DNA from 4 places in the Streptomyces sp. NBC_00353 genome. Region 4 is predicted to be linked to each of the others. Evidence: riboswitches for the same ligand, from Rfam matches in the RefSeq annotation. Region 4 holds a riboswitch; each other region holds the start of a gene.
The links. Region 4 has a riboswitch for cyclic di-AMP ahead of OHA88_RS27615 (transglycosylase family protein). Riboswitches for the same ligand answer to the same signal wherever they lie in the genome.
Positions count from the first base shown of each region.

Region 1 (7,549 bases), 520 kb from region 4:
GCGGAGGTCAGGCGTCCGGCGGACGCCGAGGCGTACCGGCAGCGCACGCTCGCCGAGGCCGCCCGGGACCGGGCGAAGTTCCAGGCCGACGGCAACGCGTACGCCGAACGGACCCTGGCCCAGGCGCAGGCCGACGCCAACACCGCCCGCGCCACCTCGCTCCGGGACGGCAACCAGGAACTGATCGCGGCCAATCGCATCGTGGAGAACCTGCCGACGCTGGCCGACGCGGCCGCCCGCGGGATGAAGGGGGCCAACCTCACCGTGCTCAACGGCACCAACGGGGTCAACGAGATGGCGGCCGGGGTGGTGGGCCAGGGGCTGGCCATCCTCCACTCGCTCCAGCGCAGCGCGAGCGCGGGGAAACCGGCGGTCGACGCGAAGCGGGCGCCGCACATCACCGACTCGAACTGACCTGCCCATGGCAGGTGCGGGAAAGGTGCGGGAAAGGCGTCGGGGCCGTTGGATCGGGCAGCCATTTCATTGGTGGTCAGCAGTCCGTTCCTGATGGCGTAGAGTTGTGTTTACCGACGCGGGGTGGAGCAGCTCGGTAGCTCGCTGGGCTCATAACCCAGAGGTCGCAGGTTCAAATCCTGTCCCCGCTACTGAAGAATCAGGCCCGGCATGCATTAAGCGTGCCGGGCCTGATTCGTGTTTTCCGTCCCCCCTTCGGCCGATGTGGAGTCGCCGCGCGACGCCGCTCCGGCAAGCCTGGGAAGCGGGCCCATGCCCGCAGCCGTGCGCGTGCAGGTCGGGACAGCCGTGCGTGCACGGGGCAGGAGACCACAGGGCGCACCGCCCAGGACAGCACAGGGCGCGCCGGGCAGGAGACCACAGGTGGGGATGGCGACGAAGCTGCGCGGGGGGCGGGTCAGGGGGCGGGCCGTGGTGCGCGGCTGGGCCTGGTGGTTCGTGCGTGCGCTGCCGATTCTGATGATCGTCGGTGGGTTCGTCTTCGACTACCTCAGCCCACCCCCCTTCACCGCCGTGCCGATGTTCGTGGCCGCTCCGCTGATCGCCGCACCGTTCTTCTCGCCGGCCAGCACCGTCCTTACGGGCCTCGCCGCGGTCTTCTCGATCCTCTCGCTGCGGTTGCCCGGCGACGGTCTGCTGCACGTCGTGCCGTTCATCGAGCTCGTCACCGTGTTCACGGTCGCGGTCCTTGCCGTCGTCATCAACCGGGTCGTACGGCGCAGCAACGAGCAGCTGGCTTCGGCGCGGGTCATCGCGGAGACCGCCATGCGGGCCGTGCTGCCGACACCGTCCGAGCGGATCGGGGGGCTCCATGTCGCCGCGCGGTACGAGGCGGCCCAGGCGGACGAATTCGTCGGCGGTGACCTGTTCGCCGTGGCGGAGAGCTCGTACGGGGTACGGCTCGTGGTCGGGGACGTGCGGGGCAAGGGGCTCGAAGCGGTCGGGACGGTGGCGGTGGTCATCGGCGCGTTCCGGGAGGCCGCCGAGCAGGAGGATTCGCTGGAGGGCGTGGCTCGGAGGCTGGAGCGGGCGCTGGCGCGGGAGGGGGCGAGGCAGGGCGGGATCGATCCGGTCGAGGGGTTCGTCACCGCCGTGCTCGCCGAGATCCCGCCCGGTGCGGCCGAGGTACGGATCGTCAACCGCGGCCACCCCGAACCGCTGCTGCTCCACCCCGACGGCTCACTGGAGGTGTTGTCGCCGACCGTGCCCGCGCTGCCGCTCGGCATGGACCTGGGGGTGTGGACGGACCGGGCCGACGTATGGGAGCTGGCCGCCGGGATGACGCTCCTCACGTACACGGACGGGCTCTCCGAGGCGCGCGACACCCAAGGGGACTTCTACGATCCGGCGGCCCGGCTGCGCGGGCGGATCTTTCCCGGGCCCGAGGAGCTGCTGTCCGCGCTGGCCGACGACGTACGGCTGCACACCGGCGGCAGGTCCACCGACGACATGGCGCTGCTCGCGGTCGCACGTCCCGCGCGGGGGCAGCCGAAGCGGCGCAGGACTGTGAAGATCGTGGGCCGGGACGCGAGTGAGGAAGAGCTGAGTCGGTGAAGGGGTTCTGCAGGGCGATGCCACCGTGCGTAATCGAAGGGCCTCGCTCCGCATAACATTTGATACAACGTCAGAAAACGGGTGGTGGCTGAGTGGCGATCAACTCGCCCGTTTCCGCCCGATTGTGTCCCGTAAAGTCCAGGCCAAGGCCGTTAACGATCAGTGGGAACGGCTTGGAATCGGACCCGTCCGTCTATTAACGTTCGATAACGCAGCGCGGTTGTCCCAGCCGTCGTCAGTGGCGGCACCGTGCGCGAGCGCCGAATTCCGCAAGGGAACCGGGGAACCACCTACATGGGGTGAATCGGACACCTGTGTCTCGTGAGAGGCAGAGGGATCCGTAGGAGACCTTCCTGCTCCGAACCCGTCAGCTAACCCGGTAGGCGAGAAGGAAGGAAAGGAGTGCGCCCCCGTGGCGTCCAACAAGCCTGCCCCCGAAGCCCCCTCCCGGTTCGGCTCCGACTTCACGACCGAGTACGGAACCGAGCAGCGGACCGATTTCGGCGCCGAGTTCACCACTGAGTTCGCGACCGACGGTTTCGGTGGGACCGAACGGACGTGGGAGGAATGGAACCCCACGGAGGAGTCCGTTCGCCCCGTACGCGGCAGGCACCGCGTCGTCAAGCAGCGCAACGGGCTGGCCCGCAGCTCCACGGTGCTCGGAGTCGGCGTCATCGCGGCCGTGGGCGCGGGTGGCATGGCCACCGCGCAGAGCAAGCCGCCGGTCTCCATCTCCCTTCCCGATTCCCTCGCGGACAACCTCCCCGACGCCAAGTCCCTTCCCGGCGTGGGCGCCCTGTTCTCCGACGAGTCCGCCACCGACCAGGCGAAGTCCGCGGCTGCCACCGCCCCGCTCACCAGCGCCGGCATCACCACCGCCGAGGCCGAGCAGGGCACCACCGACGCCGGCGAGGCGCTGCGCGCCCGCATCCTCCAGCAGGCCGAGCAGCAGCAGAACGCCGCCGACGCGGAGGCCAAGGCCGCTGAGGAGAAGGCTGCCGCGGAGAAGGCTGCCGCCGAGGCCAAGGCGAAGCAGGACGTCGCCGAGGCCAAGGTCGCCGCCGAGAAGAAGAAGGCGGAGGAAGAGGCGAAGGCGAAGGCCGAGGCCGCACGGCTTGCCAAGCTCGCCGCCTCCTACGCCATCCCCACCTCCTCGTACACGATCACCTCGACCTTCGGCCAGGCCGGTTCGATGTGGTCCTCCGGCTACCACACCGGACTCGACTTCGCGGCGCCGACCGGCACGCCGATCAAGGCCGTCCACAGCGGCACCATCAAGTCGGCGGGCTGGTCCGGTTCGTACGGCTACCGCACGGTCCTGGAGCTCGAGGACGGTACGGAGCTGTGGTTCTGCCACCAGTCGTCGATCGACGTCAGCGTCGGCCAGAAGGTCACCACCGGTGACACCATCGGCCGTGTCGGAGCCACCGGCAACGTGACCGGACCCCACCTCCACCTGGAGGTCCACACCCCGGACGGCACGGGCATCGACCCGATGACCTGGCTGCGCGACAAGGGCCTCACCGTCTGAGCCCGCGCCGGTTCTCCGGCCCCTCGAACCCGGCAGTCCTGACGCTCACCCCCCGACGTCAGGGCTGCCGGTCTGTTCATATCCCGGTCCTTGCGACGCCGGTGCGGATACCCGTGTGGACCCCCCGGTACGGAATAGCGGGCGCGGCGGAGTCCGTTGATCCATTTATGACTTCTCTTCGTAAGCTCGGCTCTTCCGACCTCCAGGTCTTCCCGCTCGCGCTCGGTGGCAACGTCTTCGGCTGGACCGCCGACGAGGCGCAGTCGTTCGCCGTACTCGACGCGTACGTCGCGGCGGGCGGCAACTTCCTGGACACCGCCGACGCGTACTCCGCGTGGATCCCCGGCAACGAGGGCGGCGAGTCGGAGACGGTCATCGGCAAGTGGCTCGCCGCACGCGCCAACCGTTCCGACATCGTCGTCGCCACCAAGGTCGGCGCCCACCCCGCGTACAAGGGGCTCTCCGCCGCCACCATCAAGGCCGCGGCCGAGGAGTCGCTGCGCCGGCTGGGCACCGACCACATCGACCTCTACTACACGCACTTCGACGACGAGACCGTTCCGGTCGAGGAGATCGTCACCGCCCTCGACCAGCTGGTGAAGGAGGGCAAGGTGCGCGAGATCGCCGCCTCCAACATCAGCCCGGAGCGGCTCCAGGCGTCCCTGGACTTCTCCGAGCGCGAGGGGCTCGCCCGTTACGTCGCCCTGCAGCCGCACTACAACCTCGTCTCCCGCGACACCTACGAGGGAGAGCTCCAGGAGACGGCCGCCCGCGCCGGTCTCGCCGCCGTCCCGTACTTCGCCCTGGCCTCGGGCTTCCTCACCGGCAAGTACCGCCCGGGCGCGTCGGTGGAGAGCGCGCGGGCCGAGAAGGCCGGCCAGCACCTGGCGTCGGAGCGCGGACAGAAGGTCCTGGCCGCACTCGACAAGGTCGCCAAGGAGCGCAGCGCCGAGATCGCGACCGTCGCCCTGGCCTGGCTCGCCGCCCGTCCGACCGTCGCCGCGCCGATCGCCTCCGCCCGTACGGTCGAGCAGGTGCCCGCCCTGGTGGCCGTGGCCGACCTTCAACTGACCGAGCAGGAACTGGCGGAGCTCACCGAGGCATCCGCCTGAGCCCTCACCAGGGGCGCGGAGGCGGGCCGCTGCCGTACGGCGGCCGGGCATACGGCTGCTGGGCATGGGGTGGCAGATACGGGTTCGGGCTGTAGCCGCCGTACTGCGGGTGCGGGGCCGGCCCCGCAGGTATGTACCGGGGGCGCAGGCGGCCCGTCGCCTGCGCCGCGTACGTCAGCGCGGGTCCGGCCACCTCCCTGCGCTGCCAGAGATGGTGCAGCAGCTCCAGCTCCCGCGCCACGAAGTCCGGGTCCGCGGCCCCGCGGCGGGCCCGGCGGCGCAGGAACGCCAGCGACGTCGCGAACGACTCGTACTCGGCGACCGCACGGGCGGCCGCTCTGCCGCGCGCCTTGGCCTGCGCCTTGGCATGACTGCGGACCTGCGCCACGACCCGGCTGCTGCCGTACGCCGGCGAGTGGGCCGGTGGCGGGCCGGGCGCGGGGTAGCCGTAGCCGGGGCTTGTGTACGGCACTCCGTACGAGGTGCTGTAGGCACTCGCGCTTCCGTGGGCACTCGCGTGCTGGTGGCGCGCCATGTCCCGGGCCATACCGCGGGCCCGCATCGAGGAGAGCGCGAGCGGCTCCGCCGGGGTGAGCCAGCCGGCTGCCGCATAGGCGGGCAGCTCGGTGGCCAGTGTCCGCAGCTCCCGCTGGCGCGACCAGATCACCAGCCAGGTGACCAGCCCGAAGACCGGGACCATGAACACGCCGTACACGACGTAGAAGCCGTACGGAACGAACGCCCCCGAGCCGTTCCACAGAGCGTGCATGCCCATCGCGAGGATCAGCCCGAGCAGCGGCAGCAGGATCCGGCGGAGGCGGTGGCGACGTGCGCAGAGCGCCGCGAATCCGAAACCCAGGCCGGTCAGCACGGTGAAGAGGGGATGCGCGAACGGCGTCATCACGACGCGTACGAAGAACGTCGCGGCCGTCACCGACGCGAAGCCCGAGGTGCCTATCTGCTGGTCCTCGCCGAAGGCATTGCCCAGATAGAGGATGTTCTCGGTGAAGGCGAAGCCCGTCGCGGTGAAGCCCGCGATGACGACGCCGTCGAGGATGCCGCTGAAGTGGCGCCCTCGGAAGAGGAAGATCAGCAGGACGGCCGTGGCCTTCGCGCTCTCCTCGACCACCGGTGCTATCACCGTGGCGCCGAGGGTGTCCGCGCTCGCCGGATCGGCGGTGGCCGTCGCGATCCAGCGGGTCGCGAACGAATTCGCGATGATCGCGATCAGGGCGGCGGCGCACGCGCCCCAGGCGAAGGCGAACAGGAGATTGCGCCAGGTCCACGGCTCGACCCGGTCCAGCCAGCGGAACGCCGCCATCAGCAGCGGTACGGGCAGTACCGCGAGGCCCAGACCGACCAGGAACCCCTCCGTACCCGTCTGATCGCGGACCAGCGCGAGGATCACCAGCCCGCAGAGAGCCAGCACGGTGAAGACCGCGCCGACACGGAACGTCTTGCTCCGCCAGACCAGGCCGACCCGGCGCGGCCGGTAGCGCCACTGGCCCCGCTCCGGTACGGCCGCCAGGATCTCGCCGACCCGCTGCTCCTGGAGAAGCGGGACGGCCGGCTGCGACTGTTGCTGCTGCACAGACCCGTCGGACACCCGATGACCCTAACGAGAGGGACTGACAACTGACCATGGGGCGACGGGGGATGTGTACCGATCCGTCAGCAAATCAGCAGCTCAGCGGCTCACGGCTCAGCGGCGGGCGAACAGCAGGTCGTGCACGACATGGCCCTTGTCCAGGCCCTGTCCCTCGAACCGGGTCAGCGGCCGGAACGCGGGCCGCGGTGCGTAGCCGCCGTCCGCCCGGGTGTTCTCGAAGCGGGGATGCGCGGTCAGCACTTCCAGCATCTGCTCGGCGTACGGTTCCCAGTCGGTCGCACAGTGCAGCACGGCCCCCGGCTTCAGCCGCTGCGCCACCAGATCGAGGAACTCGAGCTGGATCAGCCGCCGCTTGTGGTGGCGCTTCTTGGGCCACGGGTCGGGGAAGTACACCCGCAGCCCGTCGAGCGAGTCCGGCGGCAGCATCTCGCGCAGCAGGATGATCGCGTCGCCGTTGGCCACCCGGATGTTGGACAGTCCGTTCCGGTCCGCGAGACCGAGCAGGTTGCCCTGGCCCGGGGTGTGCACATCGACGGCGAGTATGCCGGTGCCCGGGTCGTCGGCCGCCATCCGGGCGGTGGCCTCACCCATCCCGAAGCCGATCTCCAGCACGACCGGGAGCCCGTCGAAAAGCTCCGGCAGGTCGAGGACCGACTGCCCGTCGATGTCCAGACCCCACTTCGGCCAGAGGCGCTGCAGAGCGTCCTCCTGGCCGGGTGTGACACGGCTGCGGCGCGGCTGGAAACTGCGGATCCGGCGCTCGTGGTGCGAGCCGGCCGGATCGGCGGCGGGCCCGCCGGGGAAGCGCGGCTCCTGACGCAGCCTGCGCTGCCGCTCGAAGGCGGCGGCACGCAGATCGTGGGACTCGTCGGTCTCGGGGGCGGGATTCAAGGACTCAGACACAATGCCCCGATTCTACGGCGGGCGGCTTCCATCCCGTCCCGCGTGCCCGGAGCAGCGCCCTGCGTGCCACCTCCTGCCCGATGGGCAGCGAGGCCGTGGCGGCGGGCGACGGAGCGTTCAGTACGTGCACGGTGTGCGGGGCCTCGCGGATCAGGAAGTCGTCCACCAGCGTGCCGTCGCGCAGCACCGCCTGGGCCCTGACACCGGCCGCGGCGGGACGCAGATCGTCCTCGGTGACCTCGGGCAGCAGCCGCCGCACCGCCGCCGTGAACGCGCGCTTCGACAGCGAACGGTGCACCTCGCCCGCCCCGTACCGCCAGTGCCTGCGTGCGATCCGCCAGGAGCCGGGCCAGGCCAGCGTGTCCA
Region 1 is NZ_CP107985.1:5,568,404-5,575,952, forward strand. It holds gene OHA88_RS25230 (SPFH domain-containing protein) at 1-414, shown strand, start outside; tRNA gene OHA88_RS25235 (tRNA-Met) at 532-605, shown strand; gene OHA88_RS25240 (PP2C family protein-serine/threonine phosphatase) at 844-2,028, shown strand; cyclic di-AMP (ydaO/yuaA leader) riboswitch at 2,277-2,429, shown strand; gene OHA88_RS25245 (M23 family metallopeptidase) at 2,441-3,559, shown strand; gene OHA88_RS25250 (aldo/keto reductase) at 3,727-4,671, shown strand; gene OHA88_RS25255 (PrsW family intramembrane metalloprotease) at 4,676-6,277, opposite strand; gene trmB (tRNA (guanosine(46)-N7)-methyltransferase TrmB) at 6,374-7,183, opposite strand; gene lhgO (L-2-hydroxyglutarate oxidase) at 7,176-7,549, opposite strand, start outside.
Region 1: another riboswitch for cyclic di-AMP. It lies ahead of OHA88_RS25245 (M23 family metallopeptidase); the one in region 4 lies ahead of OHA88_RS27615 (transglycosylase family protein).

Region 2 (7,549 bases), 1.5 Mb from region 4:
GCAGACCGCCGCGTACGACCCCTATGCCGCGTACGGGACCCAGCAGCCGCAGCAGTACGCCACCACCGCGACCTGGATGCCGGATACCGGTGGCATTCCCGCACAGGGCGGCGCCCCGGAGTCGTCGGGCCAGTGGGACACCAACGGCTGGTATCAGGACGGTCAGTGGACGACAGCCGGGACGGCCGCCTACGACACCGGCGCGTACGACGCCACCGCCTGGAACACCGGCGCCACGCCCGGACACGATCAGCAAACCGCGCAAACTGCGCACACCGCGCAGGAGTCGTACGAACCCGAACAAACTGCGCACAGCGCCCAGGATTCGTACGAGGCGCATGAGTCGTACGAGTCGTACGCGGACCAGGGCTCCTACGATCCGTACGAGCCCTACCGCACGGCCGAGTTCAGCCTGCCCGACACGGACCTCGCCGCCGCCACCGACATCGTCGACGACAGTGACGGCGACAGCGACAGCGACGACCTCGACACCGACCGCGTGGCGGACCGCAGCGCCGACGACATCCCCCGCCCCATGAGCCGCCCCAGCACCCGTGGCGGCAGCCGCAGTCGGCGTCGCACCCCCGCGAAGCGTTCCGCACTCCTCACCGTCGCCGTTCCCTCCGCCTGCGTGATGAGCGTCGCCGGTATCGCCGCCGCCTCCGTCGGCGGGCTCGGCAGCGGCGAGGAGAAGGACGACACCATGTCGATGGCGGCTGCCGACCCCGGCACCGTCAAGCCGGTCGCCGCCAACAACAAGCTGGACACCCAGCTCGCCAACCTCAGCGCCGACGCGGAGAACTTCGCCGACCGCGCCAGCCGTACCCAGGAGCGCATCGACCTGAAGGAGCGGCAGGCGGCCGAGAAGAAGAAGCGCGAGGAAGAGGCCGCGCGCAAGGAGGCTCTGCGGCCCAAGTTCCTCCTGCCGGTCGCGCAGCACGGCCTCAGCGCCTACTTCGGCCAGGCGGGCGTCAACTGGATGTCCGTGCACACGGGCATCGACTTCCCCGTCTCGTACGGCACCCCGGTGATGGCCGCGACGGACGGCACCGTACGCACCCAGTGGAACAGCGCCTACGGAAACATGGCCATCGTCACCATGGCCGACGGCACCGAGACCTGGTACTGCCACCTCAGCAGCACCAAGATCCGCTCGGGCCCGGTCAAGGCCGGTGACGTCATCGCGTACTCCGGAAACTCCGGGAACTCCACGGGCCCGCACCTGCACTTCGAGGTCCGGCCCGGTGGCGGCGCGGCCATAGACCCGTTGCCCTGGCTCCGCAGCCACGGCCTCGACCCGACCTGAGCAGCCGCAGGGATCCACGGCGAGTGGTGGCAGGCACTTCCACGCCGGCCACCACCGCCGTCAGCGCCCCCAGGGGCGTCCTGCCTAGAGCTTCTCCACCGGCGCGTACCGCAGCAGCAGCTTCTTCGGCCGTTCGTCCCCGAAGTCGACCGTCGCCTTCGCCTGGTCGCCGACCCCCTCGACCGCCGTCACCGTGCCGAGCCCGAACTGGTCGTGCGTGACCCGGTCCCCGACCACCAGCGTGATCGTCGGCTTGTCCGAGGTGCGCCGGGTCGCAAATCCCGAGGGGCCCGAGCGCGAGCGCGACGAGGACAGCGAGGACGTGATCCCCGACGTCGGTCCGGCCGGGGCCGCCATCGGTCCGGTCCGCTTCCACTGCAGATGCTGGTCCGGGATCTCCTCGAGGAACCGCGACGGCGGGTTGTACGAGGGCTGCCCCCACGCACTGCGCATCGCCGCCCGGGTCAGATAGAGCCGCTCACGGGCCCGGGTGATCCCGACGTAGGCGAGGCGCCGCTCCTCCTCCAGCTCCTTGACCTGTCCCAGCGCGCGCATGTGCGGGAAGACGCCGTCCTCCATGCCGGTCAGGAACACCACCGGGAATTCGAGGCCCTTGGCGGTGTGCAGCGTCATCAGCGTGATGACGCCGGAGCCGTCCGTGTCCTCGTCGGGGATCTGGTCGGAGTCGGCGACGAGCGCGACCTTCTCCAGGAATTCGGCGAGCGTGCCCGCACTCGCGCCTTCCCCTGCGTCGGACTCCCCCCGCTCCTGCTCGAACTCGAGCGCGACGGCGGCGAGTTCCTGCAGGTTCTCGATGCGGGTCTCGTCCTGCGGGTCGGTGGACGCCTGGAGTTCCGCGAGATAGCCGGTCCGCTCCAGAACCGCCTCCAGTACCACGGCGGGGCCCGCGCCCGACTCGACGATCGTGCGCAGCTCCTCCATCAGCGTGTTGAACCGCTTGACGGCGTTGGCCGAGCGGGCCGCCATGCCGTACGCCTCGTCGACGCGGCGCAGCGCCTGCGGGAACGTGATCTTCTCGCGCAGCGACAGGGCGTCGATCATCGCCTCGGCGCGGTCGCCGATGCCACGCTTCGGCACGTTCAGAATGCGGCGCAGCGGGACGGTGTCCTCGGGGTTGGCGAGGACCCGGAGGTAGGCCAGGATGTCCCGGACCTCCTTGCGCTCGTAGAAGCGCACGCCGCCGACGACCTTGTAGGGCAGTCCGACGCGGATGAAGATCTCTTCGAAGACCCGGGACTGCGCGTTCGTCCGGTAGAAGATGGCGACATCGCCCGCCTTGGCGTCGCCCGCGTCGGTCAGCCGGTCGATCTCGTCGGCGACGAACTGCGCCTCGTCGTGCTCGGTGTCGGCGACATAGCCGGTGATCCGGGCGCCCTCGCCCGCGTTCGTCCAGAGGTTCTTGGGGCGGCGGCTCTCGTTGCGTTCGATGACCGCGTTGGCCGCGGAGAGAATCGTCTGCGTGGAGCGGTAGTTCTGCTCCAGCAGGATCGTCGTCGCGTTCGGGTAGTCCTCCTCGAACTGGAGGATGTTGCGGATGGTCGCGCCGCGGAAGGCGTAGATCGACTGGTCCGCGTCACCCACGACGCACAGCTCGGCGGGGGCGTCGGCCGGTCCGGCCGGGCCCACCAGTTCGCGTACGAGCGTGTACTGCGCGTGGTTGGTGTCCTGGTACTCGTCGACGAGGACGTGCCTGAAGCGGCGACGGTAGTGCTCGGCGACATCGGGGAACGCCTGGAGCAGATGGACCGTGGTCATGATGATGTCGTCGAAGTCCAGTGCGTTGGCCTCGCGCAGCCGGGACTGGTACATCGCGTAGGCCTGGGCGAGCGTCTTCTCGAAACCGTCCGCGGCCTGCCCGGCGAAGGTCTCCTCGTCGATCAGCTCGTTCTTCAGGTTCGAGACCTTCGCCGTGAACGACTTCGGCGGGAAGCGCTTCGGGTCGAGGTCCAGATCGCGGCAGACCAGGGCCATCAGCCGCTTGGAGTCGGCGGCGTCGTAGATCGAGAACGACGAGGTGAAGCCGAGCCTCTTCGACTCGCGGCGCAGGATCCGTACGCACGCGCTGTGGAACGTCATGACCCACATGGCGTTGGCGCGCGGTCCGACGAGCTGCTCGACGCGCTCCTTCATCTCGCCCGCGGCCTTGTTGGTGAAGGTGATCGCCAGGATCTGGCCGGGGTGCACCCCGCGCTCGGCCAGCAGATGGGCGATGCGGTGGGTGAGCACCCGGGTCTTGCCGGAGCCGGCCCCGGCGACGATGAGCAGCGGCGACCCTGCGTGCACGACGGCGGCGCGCTGCTCGGTGTTCAACCCGTCGAGCAGGGCGGCAGCGTCGATCACTGGGCGGTGGGCGCCGTCCCGGTAGTACGCGTCCCTGGGCGGCGGGGGCGCGTCGAACACGCCCGCGAAGAGGTCCTCCGGCACCGCTTCGGGTGCGGAGTCCTCGGGGGGCGGCGGGGGCTCTTCCTCCGAGTGCTGGAGGCCGGCCAGGAAACTGTCGTCAAAGAGGCTGCTCATCGCTTGACGAGTCTAGGCCGCCGCACCGACACCGTGCGGCCGCATGGCGAACCGTGCCCGGCGCACGGGCACATACGGAGATCGCGTGCCCACACCGCGTAGGGGAAGAGGGGGCCGCCCGGCCCGCACCCCCACCCCCGTCGCCGAGGTCACGAAAATGTATCGGGCATATCGAACATCAACCTTCACAGCAGCACCACGGGTTGGCTAGCGTGCTCGGTCGGGCGGCCCGTACCCCCTGAGGCGAACCACGCCGAGCGGGCTCCCACGCCGAATCCGGGCTGCCCTCACGAGAGTTCGGAACCGGGGACCCACACGCATCACCGGGGTGAATCGGTCCATATCTTCCCATTCGGACCGTAGGGCAGCCTTCCGTTCCGCCCGAACCCGACAGCTAACCCGGTAGGCGGTCCACGGAAGGAGATGCCGGCCTTGGCGTCGCATCGCAAACCGCGCACCCGTGTGCGCTCCACCACTCCTGCCGTCGGGCTCACGACGGCCGCACTGGCAGGTGTGACCCTGCTCTCCACGCAGAGCGCCACGGCTGCCCCGGCCTCGCCGAGGCCCAGCATCGAGGACGTGCAGAAGAAGGTCGACGACCTCTACCGGCAGGCGGGCACCGCGACCCAGCAGTACAACCAGGCGAAGGAGGCCTCCGCCGCACAGCGGGGCAAGGTCGACGCGCTGCTGGACGACGTCGCAAAGCGTGCCGACAAGCTGAACGATGCGCGCAGGACGCTCGGCAACTACGCGGCGGCGCAGTACCGCACCGGCTCCATCGCGCCGAGCGCCACCTTCTTCCTGGCCGACGACCCGCAGGCGTACTTCGACCAGAACCAGCTGATGGGCCGGATGGCGGGCCGGCAGCAGAAGGCGGTCACGGACTTCCGTACGCAGCAGGCCGCGGCGTCGAAGAAGCGCGCCGAGGCGGCGAAGAGCCTGGAGACGCTCACCGAGTCGCAGGCCACGCTGCGGACCAGCAAGGAGAACGTCCAGAAGAAGCTGGGCGAGGCGCGCGCGATGCTGTCGAAGCTGACTGCCGAGGAGAAGGCGCGGCTCGCGGCACTGGAGCGCAAGAAGGAGGCGGAGGCCAAGCGCAAGGCCGAGGAGCTGGCCCGTCAGCAGGCAGCCGCCAAGGCCGAGGCGGACCGCAAGGCCGAGGAGGCCGCGAAGCAGGCCGGATCCGGCGGCGATACGGGAACGGGCAGCGGCACGGGGACCGGCTCGGACAGCAGCGCCACCACGAAGGCCGACAAGGTCCTCGCCTTCGCCCGCGCCCAGATAGGCAAGCCGTACGTCTGGGGCGCGACGGGCCCCTCGTCGTACGACTGCTCGGGACTGACCCAGGCCGCCTGGAAGGCGGCGGGCGTCGACATCCCCCGTACCACCTGGGACCAGGTGGAGATCGGCACGCGGATCGCGACGGCGGATCTGCAGCCGGGCGACCTCGTCTTCTTCTACGACGACATCAGCCACGTCGGCATCTACAAGGGCGACGGCATGATGATCCACGCCCCGAAGCCGGGCGCGAATGTCCGCGAGGAGTCGATCTACTACATGCCGATCTACGGCAGCGTGCGGCCCGCGTAGCCGCGGTCCCGGACAGCGACGAGCCCCCGCCGGAAGGATCCGGCGGGGACTCGCGCCATGAAGGACAGGGACCGGCTCGGGCGGCAGCGGCCGGCTCAGGTCCAGAGCGTCGCGATGAAGATATTGGCGACCGTCAGCCCGCCGACGGCCGCGAAGACGCCCTTCTCGACCTTCTCCTCGTCCCGCTTGACGTACACCAGCGCGAGGATCACGACCAGGACCGCCAGCTTCACACCGATCTTGATGTTGTTGACCGGCTGGTCGTCCGCCTGGTTGAGCCCGACCAGTGCGATACCGGTGACCAGCATGGTCAGCGCACCGTGCAGCATCGCCGGGACGAAGCGCGCCGTGCCCGCACCCATCGCCTTCATCTGGGTCAGGAAGCCGCCCAGGAGGGCGGCGATACCGATGATGTGCAGCGCGACGAAGACATTGATGAGTACGTCCATGGGGCCGCAGCCTAGCCGGGGCCGTAACGCCGCTCTCCGGCGAGGTGGGGGCTCCTTGGTGTTTCACTCGCATTTGCACCAATTGCCTGACTCTGGCGCGTTTTCTCCGATCACTTGATGGCATCGCCTCGCCAAATTCGGGCAATAGCCGTCATTACGACTCTTCCTCGTGCCCCGGGTTTAGCGTCCCTATCCAGGTGACCGGCTTCACCGACGCTCCGCACGCGGGCGGCGGCCCGGTCGCCCCGCCGAAGAGTCCGGCGGCGAGCCGCTCCCCCTGCTGGCTCGCCGTCGGACCTCCGCGGGCCCGCCGGTAGGCCCCGACGGGCAGTCGACAGCAAGGAGCCCCGCCCTCGTGGCAGTGCATCGAAAACCCAAGCAGCGCCCGTATACCGGCTCTGCTGCCCGCACCGCAGCCACCCTCGCGTTCGCCGGGGCCGCAACAGCTGCCGCCCTGCCTGGGGCCGCACACGCCGATCCGCAGCTCACTCCCGCCCAGGTCAAGGCCAAGGTGGACCGGCTGTACCACGAGGCGGAGGTCGCCACCGAGCAGTACAACGGCGCGAAGGAGAAGGCGGCCGCCACCGCCAAGTCCCTGGGCGCGTTGCGCGACGAAGCCGCCCGCAGGACCGAACGCCTCAACGCCTCCCGCAACGCACTCGGTTCGCTCGCCGCCGCCCAGTACCGCACCGGAGGCATCGACCCCGCCGTGCAGCTGGCGCTCTCCTCCGACCCCGACGAGTACCTGCAACGGGCCTCGTACGTGGACCGGATCGCCGACCGCCAGGCCACCGAGGTCTCCAAGGTGCAGCGGCAGGTCACCGAGATCGCCCAGCTGCGCGCCGAGGCGAAGGAGGAACTGGCGGCACTGGGCACCCGCCAGGCCGAACTGAAGAAGCACCGCACGACGGTCAGGGCCAAACTGGCCGACGCCCAGCGGCTCCTGGACACCCTGTCGCCCGCGCAGCGCGCCGCGTACGAGCAGTGGGGCACCGCACGCTCCGCCGCCGGCCACGCCGATCGCAGCACGCAGCGCGCCGGAGCCGCACAGGCCGCCCCCAATGCCCGTGCCGCGGAGGCCGTCGCGTTCGCCTACGGGGCGCTGGGCAGGCCGTACGTCTGGGGCGCGACCGGTCCGACCTCGTTCGACTGCTCCGGGCTGACCCAGGCCGCCTGGCGCTCCGCCGGCGTCTCGCTCCCGCGCACCACGTACACGCAGATCAACGCCGGAGAACGCATCTCCCGCTCCGAACTCGCCCCCGGCGACCTGGTGTTCTTCTACTCCGGCGTCAGCCATGTCGGCCTGTACATCGGCGACGGCCGGATGATCCACGCGCCGCACCCCGGTGCACCGGTCCGCATCGCGCCGATCGACGAAATGCCCTTCGCCGGGGCGACCCGGGTGGCATAGGCTCCCGGCTGCCGCAGCCCGGAGTCCCACCGGGCCGGTCGAAGGAGACTCGCACATGCCCATGGACGCGGACGTCCAGAGCCACAGCCGTACGCTCGCCCTGCGCTCCCCCGACCATCTGCGGGTCGGCCCGTTCACCGTCCGCCACAACCCCGGCTGGCAGCTGAAGTACGCCAATTACGCGATCCCGGACCAGGGGGCCGAGCCGACGGCGGCCGATGTGCAGGCGCTGATCGCCGCGTTCCGCGAGCGGGA
Region 2 is NZ_CP107985.1:4,558,339-4,565,887, forward strand. It holds gene OHA88_RS20475 (M23 family metallopeptidase) at 1-1,306, shown strand, start outside; gene pcrA (DNA helicase PcrA) at 1,391-3,844, opposite strand; cyclic di-AMP (ydaO/yuaA leader) riboswitch at 4,103-4,269, shown strand; gene OHA88_RS20485 (C40 family peptidase) at 4,268-5,434, shown strand; gene OHA88_RS20490 (hypothetical protein) at 5,530-5,883, opposite strand; gene OHA88_RS20495 (C40 family peptidase) at 6,239-7,294, shown strand; gene OHA88_RS20500 (GNAT family N-acetyltransferase) at 7,350-7,549, shown strand, end outside.
Region 2: another riboswitch for cyclic di-AMP. It lies ahead of OHA88_RS20485 (C40 family peptidase); the one in region 4 lies ahead of OHA88_RS27615 (transglycosylase family protein).

Region 3 (7,549 bases), 2.8 Mb from region 4:
CCCTGCCTTCGGCCCCCCACTCGGCGTATCCGGCGGAGAGGACGACGAGGCCCTGGACGCCGTGCTCGCCGCAGTCGGTGACGGCCTCCGGGACCCGGTCGGCGGGCACGGCGACGACCGCGAGGTCGACCGGTTCGCCGATCTCGCCGATGGAGCGGTGGGCGGGGACACCGTCGATCGTGGCCTGGTCCGCGGCGAACGCGCTGTTCACCGCGTACGCGCGGCCGGTGAATCCGGCGGCGAGGAGGTTGCGCAGGACCGTGCGGCCCACCCCGCCGGGGTTGCGGCCGGTGCCGACGACGGCGACGGAACCCGGCGCGATCAGCCGCTGCACCGACCGCGCCTCGGCCCGCTGCTCACGGGCGCGCTGGACGGCGAGGGACTCGGCGGTCGGTTCGAGGTCGAGGGTGAGGTGGACGGCGCCGTCCTCGAAGCTGCGCTGCTGGGTGTATCCGGCGTCCCGGAACACCTTGATCATCTTGTTGTTGGCGGGCAGCACCTCGGCGGCGAAGCGCCGGATGCCGCGCTCGCGGGCCACTGCGGCGATGTGTTCCAGCAGCGCCGACGCCACGCCGCGGCCCTGGTGGGCGTCCTGGACGAGGAAGGCGACCTCGGCCTCGTCGGCGGGGGCGGAGGCGGGCCGGCCGGTCGCGTCGATCCGGTCGTAGCGGACGGTGGCGATGAACTCGCCGCCGATCGTGACGGCGAGACCCACCCGGTCGACGTAGTCGTGATGGGTGAAGCGGTGCACGTCCTTGGCGGAGAGCCGCGGATAGGGGGCGAAGAACCGGTAGTACTTCGACTCGTCAGAAACCTGCTCGTAGAAGCTGACCAGTCGCTCGGCGTCGTCCGTGGTGATGGGCCTGATCCGGGCCGTGCCACCGTCGCGGAGCACCACGTCCGCTTCCCAGTGGTCGGGGTACGCGTGATGCGGACTCTGCTCCGGCGTGGGCTGCATGGGCAAAGCCTACGGCTCGGTCAGCGGTCGCGTACGGCTCGGGGCCGGGGCAGTCTGAGAGGGCCGATCGGCCTTGCGGCACGGGCTGCGGCACCGGGTCGCTGGTCGGCCGGAACATCGCGCACCACATGAGAGACTGGTCTAGACAACCATTGATTCGTGAAGGGCAGAACCATGGCTGAGCGCCGCGTCAATGTCGGTTGGACCGAGGGCCTGCACGCCCGCCCCGCTTCCATCTTCGTCCGTGCCGCCACGGCGTCGGGCGTCCCCGTGACGATCTCCAAGGCCGACGGCAGCCCGGTGAACGCCGCTTCCATGCTCGCGGTGCTCGGCCTCGGCGCGCAGGGCGGCGAGGAGATCGTGCTCTCGTCCGCGGCGGACGACTCCGAGGCGGCGCTCGACCGACTGGCGAGGCTGGTCGAGGAGGGGCTCGACGAGCTCCCGGAGACCGTCTGATTCCGGACTTCCCCGGACCGTTCCAGCCGGACGTATTTCTGCGGCAGAGCCGCGGCACCTTTGACCGGGGCCGCGGCTCTTTCGTTTTCGCGAACCATACCGATCCCCGGGCGCACTTCAGTCAGCTTCCGCGGTTTCCGGAGTTAATTCGGGCAGCCGAAACAAAGCCCAGCCGAATTACATCTCTTTGTATACGGCGCATGTGTTAATGACGGCCGCTCGCGGTGTTTACGGCATGTTGCGAAGTTCTCACCCGGCCGGGCCGCGGCGGGGCGGACTCACGGCCCGGGGTGCGGTCCGGGCTGCGGTCCGCACGCCGCAGCCGGTGCGCGGCGGTGGCGCGCTCGGCGTGCTGCGCGGCCAGCGCTCTGGCCCGTTCCGCGTCACCGCGCGCGACTGCGTCCACGATGGCCCCGTGCTCGGCCCAGGAATCGGTGGGGCGGGCCGGCTGCTCGACCGCGTACATCCAGGCGATCTTGTGCCGGAGCTGGGTGAGCAGCGCGATGAGGCCGGGGCTGCCGGAGGCCTGGGCGAGCGTCTCGTGGAACCAGCCGCCCAGCGAGCGCAGATCCTCGCCCTCGCCCCGCCTGGCCCGCTCCTGCCCCAGCCTGACCAGGCCGCGGAGGACTTTGAGGTGTGCCTCGGTGCGGCGCTGCGCGGCGCGGGCCGCACCCAGCGGCTCCAGCAGCATCCGGACCTCCAGCAGGTCGGCGGCCTCCTGCTCGGTGGGCTCGGCGACACAGGCTCCGGCGTGCCGGCGGGTGACCACGAAACCCTCGGACTCCAGGGTGCGCAGCGCTTCCCGTACCGGGACACGGGACACCCCGTAACGACGTGCGAGCAGTTCCTCGGTGAGTCTGCTGCCGCGTTCGAAGACACCGGAGACGATGTCGTCACGGATTGCCGTGCATACCGAATGCGCCGGAATGCGCATGTCCGAACCTCCGCCTTAATCCCCGCGAAACGCGGCCGATCGACGCCTGTTCTGTGACTCTATTGCAATGCGGCTGCATTTCCGACGCCGAGTCGAAATCCATGAATATCTTTTGGTCCGAAGACGGTTCGGCAAGCGCCTCCGGCGGGGGCCGGTCCGGGTACGCCGAAGGCCCCGGCGGGAAGCCGGGGCCTTCTGGGGTGCTGCGTCGGTCAGACGTTGACGCCGTGGGCGCGCAGATACGCGACGGGGTCCATGTCGGAGCCGTACGAAGGCGTGGTCCGGGCCTCGAAGTGGAGGTGCGGTCCGGTGGAGTTGCCGGTCGAGCCGGAGAAACCGATGCGCTGGCCCGCGCCGACGCTCTGGCCGACCGACACGCCGATCGACGAGAGGTGACCGTACTGGGTGTACGTGCCGTCCGTCATCCGGAGCACGATGTTGTTGCCGTACGCGCCGCCCCAGCCGGCCTCGACGACCGTGCCGGCGCCGACGGCGACGACGGAGCTGCCGGAGGGGGCGTGGAAGTCGATGCCCGAGTGGCGGCCGGAGGACCAGAGGGAGCCGCTGGACTTGTAGCCGGTGGTGACGTACGAACCGGCGATCGGGAGCTGGAAGGCTCCGAGGCGGGTGCGCTCGGCGGAACGGGCGGCGCGCGCCTTCGCCTCGCGGGCCGCCTTGGCGCGGGCTTCGGCCTTGGCCTCGGCTGCCGCCTTGGCGTTCGCTTCGGCCTTCGCCTTGGCAGCGGCCTTGGCCTGGGCGGCCGCCTTCGCCTTGGCGGCGATCTCGGCCTGGCGCTTCTGCACGTCGGCCTGGGTGGCCACCTGCTCGGCGAGGGTGCCCTCGATGGCGATGACCTGGTTCAGGCCGGTCTCGCTGACGGAGGGGGCTTCGGTACCGGCGGCGAGCGCCGGAGAGGCCAGCCCACCGATGACGCCGGTGGTGGCCAGAGCTGCGATGCCGGCTATCTGCGCGCTCTTGCGCGTCAGACGGTTCGGGGCACGGTGCTTCCCGGTGGGGCGGGTGAACGCCATGAGGTGGCTGGTCCTTTCCTTCCTTCTCGCCTACCGGGTTAGCTGACGGGTTCGGAGCAGGAAGGTCTCCTACGGATCCGCGAGCCCCACAAGAGGCGCGCAGGCATCCGATTCACCCCAGGGACTGCGTGGGTCCCCGGCTCCCCAGGCTCGCGCCTGACGGGGACTCGGCGATAGCTGCCCGGCGCCGCGGATGCGGCATACGGGTGACGGACAGCGCTGCCGACGCTAAGCGGGGGGACTTTCATTCACCAAACGGACAGGGCGTTTTGTAGCGCATCCCACAGGGCACACGGGCATCTATCCGACAAATCAGACAAAAGGGAAGACCCCGGCGAGAAGCCACTCGCAGGGGTCTCCCTCTGTCCCGATATGCGGTTATTTGATACGTCAGCCGGTAACGACCGACACCTCTCCGATGCCCAGCGCCCGGACCGGCTCCTCGATCTGCGCGGCGTCGCCGACGAGGATCGTGACCAGACGGTCCACCGGGAAGGCGCTGACCACCGCCGCGGTCGCCTCGACCGTGCCGGTCTCGGCGAGGCGGGCGTACAGCTGCGCCTGGTAGTCGTCCGGGAGGTGCTGCTCGACCTGGTCGGCGAGCGTGCCCGCGACCGAGGCCGCCGTCTCGAACTTCAGCGGGGCGACACCCACGAGGTTCTGCACGGCCGTCTCGCGCTCGGCGTCGGTCAGGCCCTCGGCCGCCAGCGTCCGCAGGACCGTCCACAGGTCGCCGAGCGCCGGTCCGGTGGATTCCGTGTCCACCGAGCCGCTGATGGCCAGCATCGCGGCGCCCGTCGCCCCGGAGGCGGAGTCCGGCGCCGACGACCGCAGGACCTGCGCGAAGGCCCGTACGCCGTAGGTGTAGCCCTTCTCCTCGCGCAGCACCCGGTCCAGCCGGGAGGTGAGCGTGCCGCCCAGGCAGTACGTGCCGAGGACCTGGGCCGGCCACACGCTGTCGTGCCGGTCGGCTCCGATGCGGCCGATCAGCAACTGGGTCTGCACGGCTCCTGGACGGTCGACGATGACCACTCGGCCGGTGTCGTCGGCGGTGATCGGCGGGACCGGCCGGGACTCGGCGCTGTTCCCGGACCAGTCGCCGACGGTGTCGGCGAGCAACGCCTCCAGGTCGATGCCCGTGAGATCACCGACGACCACGGCGGTCGCGGTGGAGGGGCGGACATGGGCCTCGTAGAAGCTGCGGACGGCCGCGGAGTCGATCCGCTCCACCGTCTCCTCGGTGCCCTGGCGCGGGCGCGACATCCGCGCGGTGGCCGGGAAGAGCTCCTTGGAGAGCTGCTTGGCGGCGCGGCGGGCCGGGTTGGCCTGCTCGTGCGGGATCTCGTCGAGCCGGTTGCGTACCAGCCGCTCGATCTCGCTGTCGGAGAACGCGGGTGCCCGCAGCGCCTCGGCGACCAGACCGAGCGCCTTGGCCAGCCGGGAGGCCGGGACCTCGAGGGAGACCCGGACGCCGGGGTGGTCGGCGTGCGCGTCGAGGGTGGCCCCGCAGCGCTCCAGCTCGGCTGCGAACTCCTCCGCGGAGTGCTTGTCGGTGCCCTCGGACAGCGCCCGCGCCATGATCGTGGCCACGCCGTCGAGGCCCTCGGGCTCGGCGTCCAGCGGGGCGTCGAGGTAGATCTCGACCGCGACGACCTGCTGGCCGGGGCGGTGGCAGCGCAGCACCGTGAGCCCGTTGGGCAGGGCGCCGCGCTCGGGGGCGGGGAAGGCCCAGGGCCTGGCCGTGCCCGCGGTCGGCTGCGGGTGGTACTCCATCGATACTCCAGTCGCGGCAGCGTCGGTCACTTGTCCGCCCCTTCGTGCGCGTCGGTGTCGGCGTCCGTCTCGTCGGCGGCCGCCCCATCGGTGGACTCGGCCGGCTCGACCGGCTCGTAGACGAGCACCGCCCGGTTGTCGGGGTGAAGCTGGGCCCTGGCGGCCGCCTGGACCTCTTCCGCGGTGACGTCGAGCACCCGCTGGACGGCGGTCAGGGCGAGCTGCGGGTCACCGAACAGCACGGCGAACCGGCACAGTTCGTCGGCGCGGCCCGCCACCGTACCGAGCCGGTCCAGCCACTCGCGCTCCAACTGGGCCTGGGCGCGCTCCATTTCCTCGGGCGTCGGACCCTCGGCCGCGAACCGGGCCAGCTCCTCGTCGACCGCGGTCTCGATCTGCGCCACCTCGACCCCGCCGGACGTCTTCACGTCCAGCCAGCCGAGCGAGGGCGCACCGGCGAGCCGCAGCAGTCCGAATCCGGCCGCCACGGCCGTCCGGTCGCGGCGGACCAGGCGGTTGTGCAGCCGGGAGGACTCGCCACCGCCCAGCACGGTCAGCGCGAGGTCGGCGGCGTCGCACTCCCGGGTGCCGTCGTGCGGCAGCCGGTAGGCGGCCATCAGCGCCCGCGCCGGGACCTCCTCACGGACCTCTTCACGCAGCTGCTCGCCGATGGTCTCGGGGAGCGCGCCGTCGCGCGGCGGCTGCTTGCCGTCGTGGGACGGGATGGAGCCGAAGTACTTCTCGATCCAGGCGAGCGTCTGCTCGGAGTCGATGTCACCGACCACGGACAGCACCGCGTTGTTGGGCGCGTAGTACGTACGGAAGAAGGTGCGTGCGTCGTCGAGCGTCGCTGCGTCCAGGTCGGCCATCGAGCCGATCGGGGTGTGGTGGTACGGGTGGCCCTCCGGGTAGACGAGAGCGGTCAGCTTCTCGAACGCCGTGCCGTACGGCACGTTGTCGTAGCGCTGACGGCGCTCGTTCTTGACGACGTCCCGCTGGTTCTCCATGGACTCGTCGTCGAGCGCGGCGAGCAGTGAGCCCATCCGGTCGGCCTCGAGCCACAGGGCCAGCTCCAGCTGGTGCGTGGGCATCGTCTCGAAGTAGTTGGTCCGTTCGAAGCTGGTGGTCCCGTTGAGGGAGCCGCCGGCCCCCTGCACCAGTTCGAAGTGTCCGTTCCCCTTGACCTGTCCGGAGCCCTGGAACATCAGGTGCTCGAAGAGATGCGCCAGACCCGTGCGCCCCTTGACCTCGTGGCGCGAACCGACGTCGTACCAGAGGCACACCGCGGCGACCGGGGTCAGATGGTCCTCGGAGAGCACCACGCGCAGGCCGTTGGCCAGACGGTGCTCGGTCGCTGTCAAGCCGCCGGAGCCGGCCTGGGCTGTGGCCGTGTGACCCATGGGCATGTACGTCCCTTCGATCGCGATACTGGATTTCCTGCGAGACCTGCCACTGTAAGCAAGCGGACGGACACCTGGCGAAGTTCCCGTGCCGTGGAAGTTCGCGTGAAAGAGCGCCGGACGGCCCCTGAGGGCTGTCCCGTAATCCCTGGCGGCCGGACGACGACAGCTACGGCACCTCGCCGCGTTGCCGGAACGCCCGAATACGACCGGTATGAGGATGCCCTTCCGCCTTCCGATGCACCGCATCCGACGCCGCGCACTGATCCACCAGGGATTACGGGACAGCCCTTAGAGACGGGTCGAGGTCGGGGTTGTCAGTGCGGCGGTCCACAATGGTCCGCGTCAGAACCAGAGGTTGCCCGAACAGATCTGTGAAGGAGTCGCAGCAGCGATGGCCCGCCGCAGTACGAAGACCCCGCCGCCGGACGACTTCGAGGAGAAGATCCTCGACATCGACGTCGTCGACGAAATGCAGGGCTCCTTCCTCGAGTACGCCTACTCGGTGATCTACTCACGGGCCCTGCCGGACGCCCGCGACGGCATGAAGCCGGTGCACCGCCGCATCGTGTACCAGATGAACGAGATGGGGCTGCGCCCCGACCGCGGCTATGTGAAGTGTGCCCGCGTCGTCGGCGAGGTCATGGGCAAGTTGCACCCGCACGGCGACGCGTCGATCTACGACGCGCTGGTGCGGATGGCCCAGCCGTTCTCGATGCGGCTCCCTCTCGTCGACGGACACGGCAACTTCGGCTCGCTCGGAAACGACGACCCGCCGGCCGCCATGCGGTACACCGAGTGCCGGATGGCCGACGCCACGTCGCTGATGACGGAGTCGATCGACGAGGACACCGTCGGATTCCAGTCGAACTACGACGGTCAGGAGCAGGAGCCGCTCGTCCTCCCGGCCGCGTATCCGAACCTCCTGGTCAACGGCTCGTCCGGGATCGCGGTCGGCATGGCGACCAATATGCCGCCGCACAACCTGGGCGAGGTC
Region 3 is NZ_CP107985.1:3,328,706-3,336,254, forward strand. It holds gene OHA88_RS15175 (bifunctional acetate--CoA ligase family protein/GNAT family N-acetyltransferase) at 1-958, opposite strand, end outside; gene OHA88_RS15180 (HPr family phosphocarrier protein) at 1,133-1,414, shown strand; gene OHA88_RS15185 (GntR family transcriptional regulator) at 1,620-2,348, opposite strand; gene OHA88_RS15190 (M23 family metallopeptidase) at 2,561-3,379, opposite strand; cyclic di-AMP (ydaO/yuaA leader) riboswitch at 3,393-3,562, opposite strand; gene OHA88_RS15195 (M16 family metallopeptidase) at 3,770-5,152, opposite strand; gene OHA88_RS15200 (M16 family metallopeptidase) at 5,179-6,558, opposite strand; gene OHA88_RS15205 (DNA gyrase/topoisomerase IV subunit A) at 6,947-7,549, shown strand, end outside.
Region 3: another riboswitch for cyclic di-AMP. It lies ahead of OHA88_RS15190 (M23 family metallopeptidase); the one in region 4 lies ahead of OHA88_RS27615 (transglycosylase family protein).

Region 4 (7,549 bases):
GACGGACGGAGGCCGGTGCCTTCGGCCCGTGACGGGCCTGCGCTCAGCCCTTGAAGCGCGGGAACGCGGAGCGGCCCGCATACACCGCCGCGTCGTCGAGGATCTCCTCGATGCGCAGCAGCTGGTTGTACTTGGCGACACGGTCCGAGCGGGCCGGGGCGCCGGTCTTGATCTGACCGCAGTTCACCGCGACGGCGAGGTCGGCGATGGTGACGTCCTCGGTCTCGCCGGAGCGGTGGGACATCATGCACTTGAAGCCGTTGCGCTGGGCCAGCTCGACGGCGTCCAGGGTCTCGGTCAGCGAGCCGATCTGGTTGACCTTGACGAGCAGGGCGTTGGCGGAGCCCTCCTCGATGCCACGGGCCAGGCGCTCCGGGTTGGTGACGAACAGGTCGTCGCCGACGATCTGCACCTTGGCGCCGAGCTTCTGGGTGATGACGTTCCAGCCGGCCCAGTCGTCCTCGTACAGCGGGTCCTCGATGGAGACCAGCGGGTACGCGGAGACGAGCTCCTCGTAGTACTCGGTCATCTCGGCGGCCGAGCGGGACTTGCCCTCGAACTCGTACTTGCCGTCCTTGTAGAACTCCGAGGCGGCGACGTCGAGCGCGAGCGCGATGTCCTTGCCCGGGGCGTAACCGGCCTCCTTGATGGCCTCGATGATGAGGTCCAGGGCGGCGCGGTTCGACTCCAGGTTCGGCGCGAAGCCGCCCTCGTCGCCGAGGCCGGTCGACAGGCCCTTCGTCTTCAGGACCTTCTTCAGCGTGTGGTAGACCTCGGCGCCCCAGCGCAGGGCCTCGGAGAAGGACTCCGCGCCGATCGGGGCGATCATGAACTCCTGGATGTCCACGTTGGAGTCGGCGTGCGACCCACCGTTGAGGATGTTCATCATCGGGACGGGCAGCAGGTGCGCGTTCGGGCCACCGAGGTAGCGGAACAGCGGCAGGTCCGAGGCCTCGGAGGCGGCGTGCGCGACGGCCAGCGAGACGCCGAGGATGGCGTTGGCGCCGAGCGAGCCCTTGTTCTCGGTGGCGTCCAGGTCGAACATCGCCTGGTCGATCAGCCGCTGCTCGGTCGCGTCGTAGCCGACGAGCTCCGGGCCGATCTGCTCGATCACGGCGAGGACGGCCTTCTCGACGCCCTTGCCGTGGTAGCGGTTGGGGTCACCGTCGCGAAGCTCAATGGCCTCGAACGCACCGGTGGAGGCGCCGGACGGAACGGCAGCACGGCCGGTGCTGCCGTCGTCGAGGCCAACCTCGACCTCGACCGTGGGGTTTCCGCGGGAGTCGAGGATTTCCCGGGCTACGACGACGTCGATGGACGGCACGAGGCATCTCCTTCTGGGATATGACGCTGGTTGTGCAGGGTCGCTTTGGCCTTGCGGCAAGAGCCTAACCGCCTTGGCCCACTGTGTTCGGCGACCGCCCGCCTCCTGGGACGAAAAAGGACCCAAGGGCACCCTTAGACGGGCAAATGTCCAAAAACTTACTGAGCGGTAACCACAACAGTTGAACGGTGAGCGCAGAAACCCCGACCCGGCGCGTACGGGGGAATCCGCGCCGGGTCGGGGTGCTCAGGGGAGGAGAGAGCTTTTCTGCTGAGGTTCGTACTACTTCGTCAGGTGGAGCTGCTGACCCGGGAAGATCAGGTCGGCGTCCTTGACGATGTTCTTGTTCAGCTTGAACAGCTGGTGCCAGCCGCCCTTCACCTCGTGCGCCTCGGCGATCTTGCTGAGCGAGTCACCGGCCTTCACCTTGTACTCGCCGTCGCCCTTCGCGACCTTCTGGCCGGTCGGCGTCGTGACGGTCTTCGCGGCCGCGGGGGCGGTGCCACGGTCCGAGCGGGAGGCGGTGGGGGCCTCGGTGTGCTCGGCCGGCTTCGGCGCGGCCGGCTTCGCGGCGGCGGAGCCGGTGTCGACACCCGGGTCGACACCGTCGTTGGTCAGGTTGCCGGCGCCGGCGCAGCCCCAGGCACCCGGACCCTGCATGTCGAGGAGCTTCTCGGCGGTGGCGATCTGCTGGGCCTTGGTGGCCAGGTCGGCCCGCGGGGCGTACTGCGTGCCACCGGCGGCGGCCCAGCTGGACTGCGAGAACTGCAGGCCGCCGTAGTAGCCGTTGCCGGTGTTGATGGACCAGTTGCCACCGGACTCGCACTGGGCGACGGCGTCCCACGTGGCGACGGAGGCGGCGGAGGCGCCCGTGGCACCCATCAGGGGAGCGGCGATGGCGGCACCGGCGACACCGGCGAGCGTGGCCACACGGACGGCCTTGGACGGGCGGCGGTGCTTGCCCTTGCTGTTCAGCAGCATGGAACTTCTCCTCACCGACGCCTACGAGGTGAGCTGTCGGGTTCGGGCCAAGTGAGTTGCCCGGTCGCACGTCCTAGCACGCGACTTCACCCCAAGCCGGTCCTGACGGTCTTTCGACCATCGGGCCCGGCGCTTACCTGGGTCCCCCGCTCCTGCCTACGGCGCTTTACGCGTCTGTTCCCTTCGACCGACGGCAGGATTCGGCGTGACGGTCGACGGGGCCCGCGGTGCGAGCGGTTCCGACCGTAAACGCACGCAACCCCCATATTCAAAGACGGACATAACAGACAATCATCCCCTTCTCGCGTCCAGCCGTTCATCGTTTTCGCAGGTGGGGGGCGATGCGGACGGAGCCGGCGGACAAGACACGCCGATTGACGCAAAGAGACCCATGTCTCACTTACGCATAAGTGGACATAGGCCTCTGAACTACCCCGATTTTTGGGGTGATTTAAGCTGTTGATCAGATTGGTCCTACTCCGCCTTCACACCGAGATCGAGGCTCTGGCCAGGGAGAATGAGATCCGGGTCATCGCCGACAGCACTCTTGTTGGCCTCGTAGAGCGCCGGCCATCCGCCATGAACCTTCTGTGCATCAGCAATCGCCCAGAGGTTGTCGCCCGGCCGAACGGTGTATGTGCCGTCAGCGGCCGAGCCGCGCGTGTCGCGTCCGTCACTGTTACCGCGGGAAGCATGGCGACCCGAGTCGCGATCGCCGCCCGTTCCCGCACCCTGGCTCACCTCCGGGGCGGGCGCGCCACGGTGCTTACCGCCCGCCTCACTGCCGGAAGAACCGGAGGAGAGGGACGAGTCGGCCGAACCGGACGTATCCGACACATCGGATGACGACTCGCTCGACGCCTTGCCCGACGCCTTGCCGGACGCCTTGCCGGACGCCTTCTCCGACGACTTGGCGGACGCCGACTTCGACCCGCCCGACGGGCTCGCCTCGTCCGACGCCTCGTCGGACGGGTCCGCGCTCTGCGTCGGGTCGGCCGACAGCAGGCCTCCCGGGTCGACACCCGGCAGCGTCCCGTCCACCGTGAGCCCGGAGATCACCGCACAGCTGGGCCACGCCCGTGGCCCCTGGTCGTCGAGGACCTTCTCGGCGACCGCTATCTGCTGCGAGCGGCTGGCGAGGTCGGCACGCGAGGCGTACGCCTCGCCGCCGTACGACTTCCAGGTGTCCTGCGAGAACTGGAGACCGCCGTAGAAGCCGTTGCCGAGGTCGGCACTCCACATGCCGCCGCTCTCGCACTCGGCGACCCGGTCCCAGGTCGCGGCGTCGGCCGCGTGCACACCGGCCGCACCGAGCAGCGGGATGGCGATGGCCGAGCCGGTGACGCCTGCGGCGACGACGATGGCGGGTGCCTGACGAGGGCGACGGTGTCTGCCGTTCGCGGAGCCCATGCGGTTGCCTTCCGTGTGACTGACAAGTGACTGGTGAGTCGAACGGTGAAGGTAGCGGCAGTCGAACGCTTGTCACAAGTCGATGCAGCGCAGATCACGTGAAAGTCACGGAGTTGACAGAGCGTCACCTTCATCCGGGCGATGTCCGGGATCGAACTCCACGGGAAGAGTGCGCAGTCCGCGCATGATGAGCCCTCCGCGCCACCGCAAATCGGTAGGTTCCACCGCAAGACGCAGGTCCGGGAGGCGCCTCAGCAGCGTGGCCAGCGCGGCCTGTCCCTCCAGTCGGGCGAGCGGCGCCCCCAGGCAGTAGTGGATGCCGTGCCCGTAGCCGAGGTGCTGATTGTCACGCCGGGAGAGGTCGAGAATGTCGGGGTCGGCGAACCGTTCCGGATCCCGGTCCGCGGCGGCGAGCACCACCAGTACGGGATCGCCCGCCGCGATCCGCCGGCCGCCGAGCACCAGCGGTTCGGTGGCGAACCGCCAGGTCGCCAGCTCCACCGGACCGTCGTACCGCAGCAGTTCCTCGATGCCGGTCTCCAGCAGCCCGGTCTCCCCCGCGTCGAGCGAGCGCTGCAGCCGCTCCCGCTGCTCGGGATTGCGCAGCAGGGCGTACACCCCGTTGCCGATCAGGTTGACCGTCGTCTCGAAGCCGGCGAAGAGGAGGATGAAGGCCATGGCGGCGGCCTCGTTCTCGGTGAGGTGCTCGCCGTGGTCGCTGGCCCGGATCAGCCCCGAGATCAGATCGTCCCCGGGGTTCTCCCGCTTCCGGTGGATGAGTTCGGCGAGATAGCCGCGCATCTTCTTCACCGACCGCGCCACCCCGCCGCGCGGCCCGCCGCCGTGGCGGATCATCATGCCCGCCCAGTCCCGGAAGTCGTCCTGGTCCTCGCGCGGAACGCCGAGCAGATCGCAGATCGCGTAGATGGGGAGCGGGAACGCGAAGTCGTGGATGAGGTCCGCGCTCCCCTCCTCGATGAAGTTGTCGATGAGGCGGTCCGTCAGCTCCTGCACACGCGGCGCGAACTCCGCGACCCGGCGCGGCGTGAACGCCTTCGATACGAGGCGGCGCAGCCGGGTGTGGTCGGGCGGGTCGATGTTCAGCAGATGCGTCATCAGCTCGGCCTTGCGCTCGCCCGGGATGCCGGTCTTCCCCTTGGCGTGCGCCGGCTCGTCATGGTGCGCCGGGTTCTTGGAGAGCCGGGTGTCGGCGAGGGCCTGCCGGGCATCCGCGTACCTCGTCACCAGCCATGCCTCGACCCCGCTGGGCAGCGCGGTGCGGTGCACGGGGCTGTGCTCGCGCAGCCAGGCGTAGGCCGGGTACGGGTCGGTCGCGAACTCCCATGTGAAGAGTTCGGGGCCGTCCGCAGGAGCGTCGGCGGGGCTGGTGGCAGGGGTGTCGGCGGGGCTGTCGTTCACCCCCTGACGTTATCCGTTGCCCTCCGCCTCGAGGATCGCGTCCCGGTAGGCACGACCGGCGGCGCGCAGCGCGGCCTCGGGGTCGGTGCCGTCCTGTTCCGCGCGTACGGCGAGGGCGAGGAGCTCGTACCCGATGCCGTCCCCCGCGGGGAGCGCCACATCGAGTCCGGCGGTACGGACCCGGCCGGCGAGCTTCGCCGCCAGCGCCAGACCGGGCTGGCCGAGCGGCACGCCGTCGGTGACCGAGTCGCGCTGCTTCTCGATGGCCTTGGTGCGCAGCCAGTGCGCGTGCACGTCCTCCGGGGTCTCGGCGGTCTCGTCACCGAAGACATGCGGGTGGCGATGGATCAGCTTCTCGACGAGGGTGGCCGCGACATCGTCGACGGAGAACGGCTGGTCCTCGTCCTCCTCCGCGATCCTGGCATGGAAGACGACCTGAAGGAGCACGTCCCCGAGTTCCTCGCGCAGCTCGTCGCGGTCGCCGTCCTCGATCGCCTCGACCAGTTCGTACGCCTCCTCGATGGCGTACTTGGCGAGCCCCTGATGGGTCTTCTGCGACGTCCAGGGGCACTCGGCCCTGATCCGGTCCATGACCTGGACGAGATCGAGGAGACGGGCGCCCGGCAGATCGTACGAACCGGGCAGCAGCTCCAGGTTCGGCATCTGTACCCGGCCCGATCCGGCGAGCCGGGCCAGCCCGTCCGTCAGCGGCTGGTTTCCCTCACCGCCGGTGACGACCACGACGGTCCGGCCGCCCGCGCAGGCGTCGACGAGCTCCTGCGCGGTGGGCGCGGCGTGTTCGACGGTGACGCCCGCCTCGCGCAGATACGGCAGCTGCGGTTGGTCCTGCTCGGCGCAGAGCACCCGGTCGGCGGCGTGCAGCGTCTGCCAGGCCGGCCAGGACAGCAACCCCGGCGCGACCCGGTGGCTGGCGGTGAGCAGGACGATACGACCGGGATCTTCAGCGTTCACCCCCCCAACCTACCCAGGGGGCGTCCGGTCGGTCGGGCCGGATCAGGGAGCGGCCCGCCGCGGAGCGGCTGATGTCACCGTGGCGCGTGCAGCTGCGAGGCGGAGGAAGGAGCCCACGCGGAGCGCATGGGGTCTCCCCTGCTCGAGCGAAGCCGAGAGCTCGGGGAGGACCGGCGACAACGCGGCAGATGTGCGTGCCAGGGCACGCGAGCCCGGCCTGACCGACCGGACACCCCCTAAGCGCCCGCTGCGGCCTCCTGCTGGGCGGGCTTGGTGACCTGGGTGATCCACGGGGCCTTGTAGTTGGCGAGCTGGGTCTGCTTGTCGTCCCAGGTACCGAAGCGCGGGTTGACGTCGATGTGCAGCGACTTCGACGCCGCGGTGAGTGCGTCGCCCACGGCCTTCTGTCCGGCGGGCTGCTGCAGGTCGGCGCCGAGCGCCTGGGCCAGCTTCGTCAGCTGGACCTGCTCCCGCAGGACGGCCTCGATCTGGTCGGGGGCGACCCAGCTCTGCTGGAGCATCGTCGTCCGCAGCTGTGCCTCTCCCCCGGACTGGGTGGCCGCCGACTGCAGCATCTCCTGGATCTCCTTGCGGCTGACCGTCACGTTCGCGTCCGCGGCGGCCTTGTCCAGGATCCGGTCGAAGATCAGTCCGTGCAGCTTGGCCCGGCCGAGCTGTCCCGACTTGTTGATGAGCTGGACGGACTGGTCGGACTCGCGCTGCGCGGTGCGTACCTCCGCCACCTGGGCCTGCACGGTGGACACCTCGATCCGGTCCCCTCCGACCACGGCTGCAGCACCTGGGTGGGCCTGGTTGCCGCAGGCGGAGAGCAGCGGCGCCGCGACGAGCGTGGCGGCGGAGACGACGAGCGCGGTGCGACGGCGGCGGTGCAAAGGAGCCTCCCGGGGAGAGATTGTGCGGCGGTGCACAAGACCTTGCGGTGATCGATGTTAGGCAGTGGGCGTGATCCGGGCCACTGGTTCGACCAACGATTCGGCAGGAGTTCGGGATGTGGGCCGAATCAGGTGCGCTCAGCGCGCGCGTTCGACCGCTTTCGGCCTCGCGTCCGGCCGCAGCATGATCGCGCGGGAGACCACAAAGGTGATCGGGATGGCCGCCAGCGCTGCGACCAGCGGTGCGTAGCGGCTGCTGAAGCCGGCGCGGTCGACCAGCAGCCAGACACCGCCGGTGGTGATGACGAAGTTGGCGGCGTTGGTGAGCGGGAAGAGCAGGAACTTCCGCCAGGTGGGCCGGGTCCGGTACGTGAAGTACGAGTTCAGCAGGAACGAGCCGGTCATGCTCAACGCGAACGCGATCACATGCGCGGCCAGGTACGGCAGCACGGTCAGCAGGGCCAGGTAGCAGCCGTAGTACGTACCGGTGTTCACGACGCCGACGAGGGCGAAGCGGGCCATCTGGGCCGTGACCGTCATCGGCGTACGA
Region 4 is NZ_CP107985.1:6,092,962-6,100,510, reverse strand. It holds gene eno (phosphopyruvate hydratase) at 44-1,324, opposite strand; gene OHA88_RS27615 (transglycosylase family protein) at 1,607-2,305, opposite strand; cyclic di-AMP (ydaO/yuaA leader) riboswitch at 2,309-2,479, opposite strand; gene OHA88_RS27610 (transglycosylase family protein) at 2,780-3,715, opposite strand; gene OHA88_RS27605 (cytochrome P450 family protein) at 3,821-5,134, opposite strand; gene OHA88_RS27600 (nucleoside triphosphate pyrophosphohydrolase) at 5,144-6,106, opposite strand; gene OHA88_RS27595 (SurA N-terminal domain-containing protein) at 6,343-6,999, opposite strand; gene OHA88_RS27590 (GtrA family protein) at 7,138-7,539, opposite strand; gene OHA88_RS27585 (glycosyltransferase family 2 protein) at 7,536-7,549, opposite strand, start outside.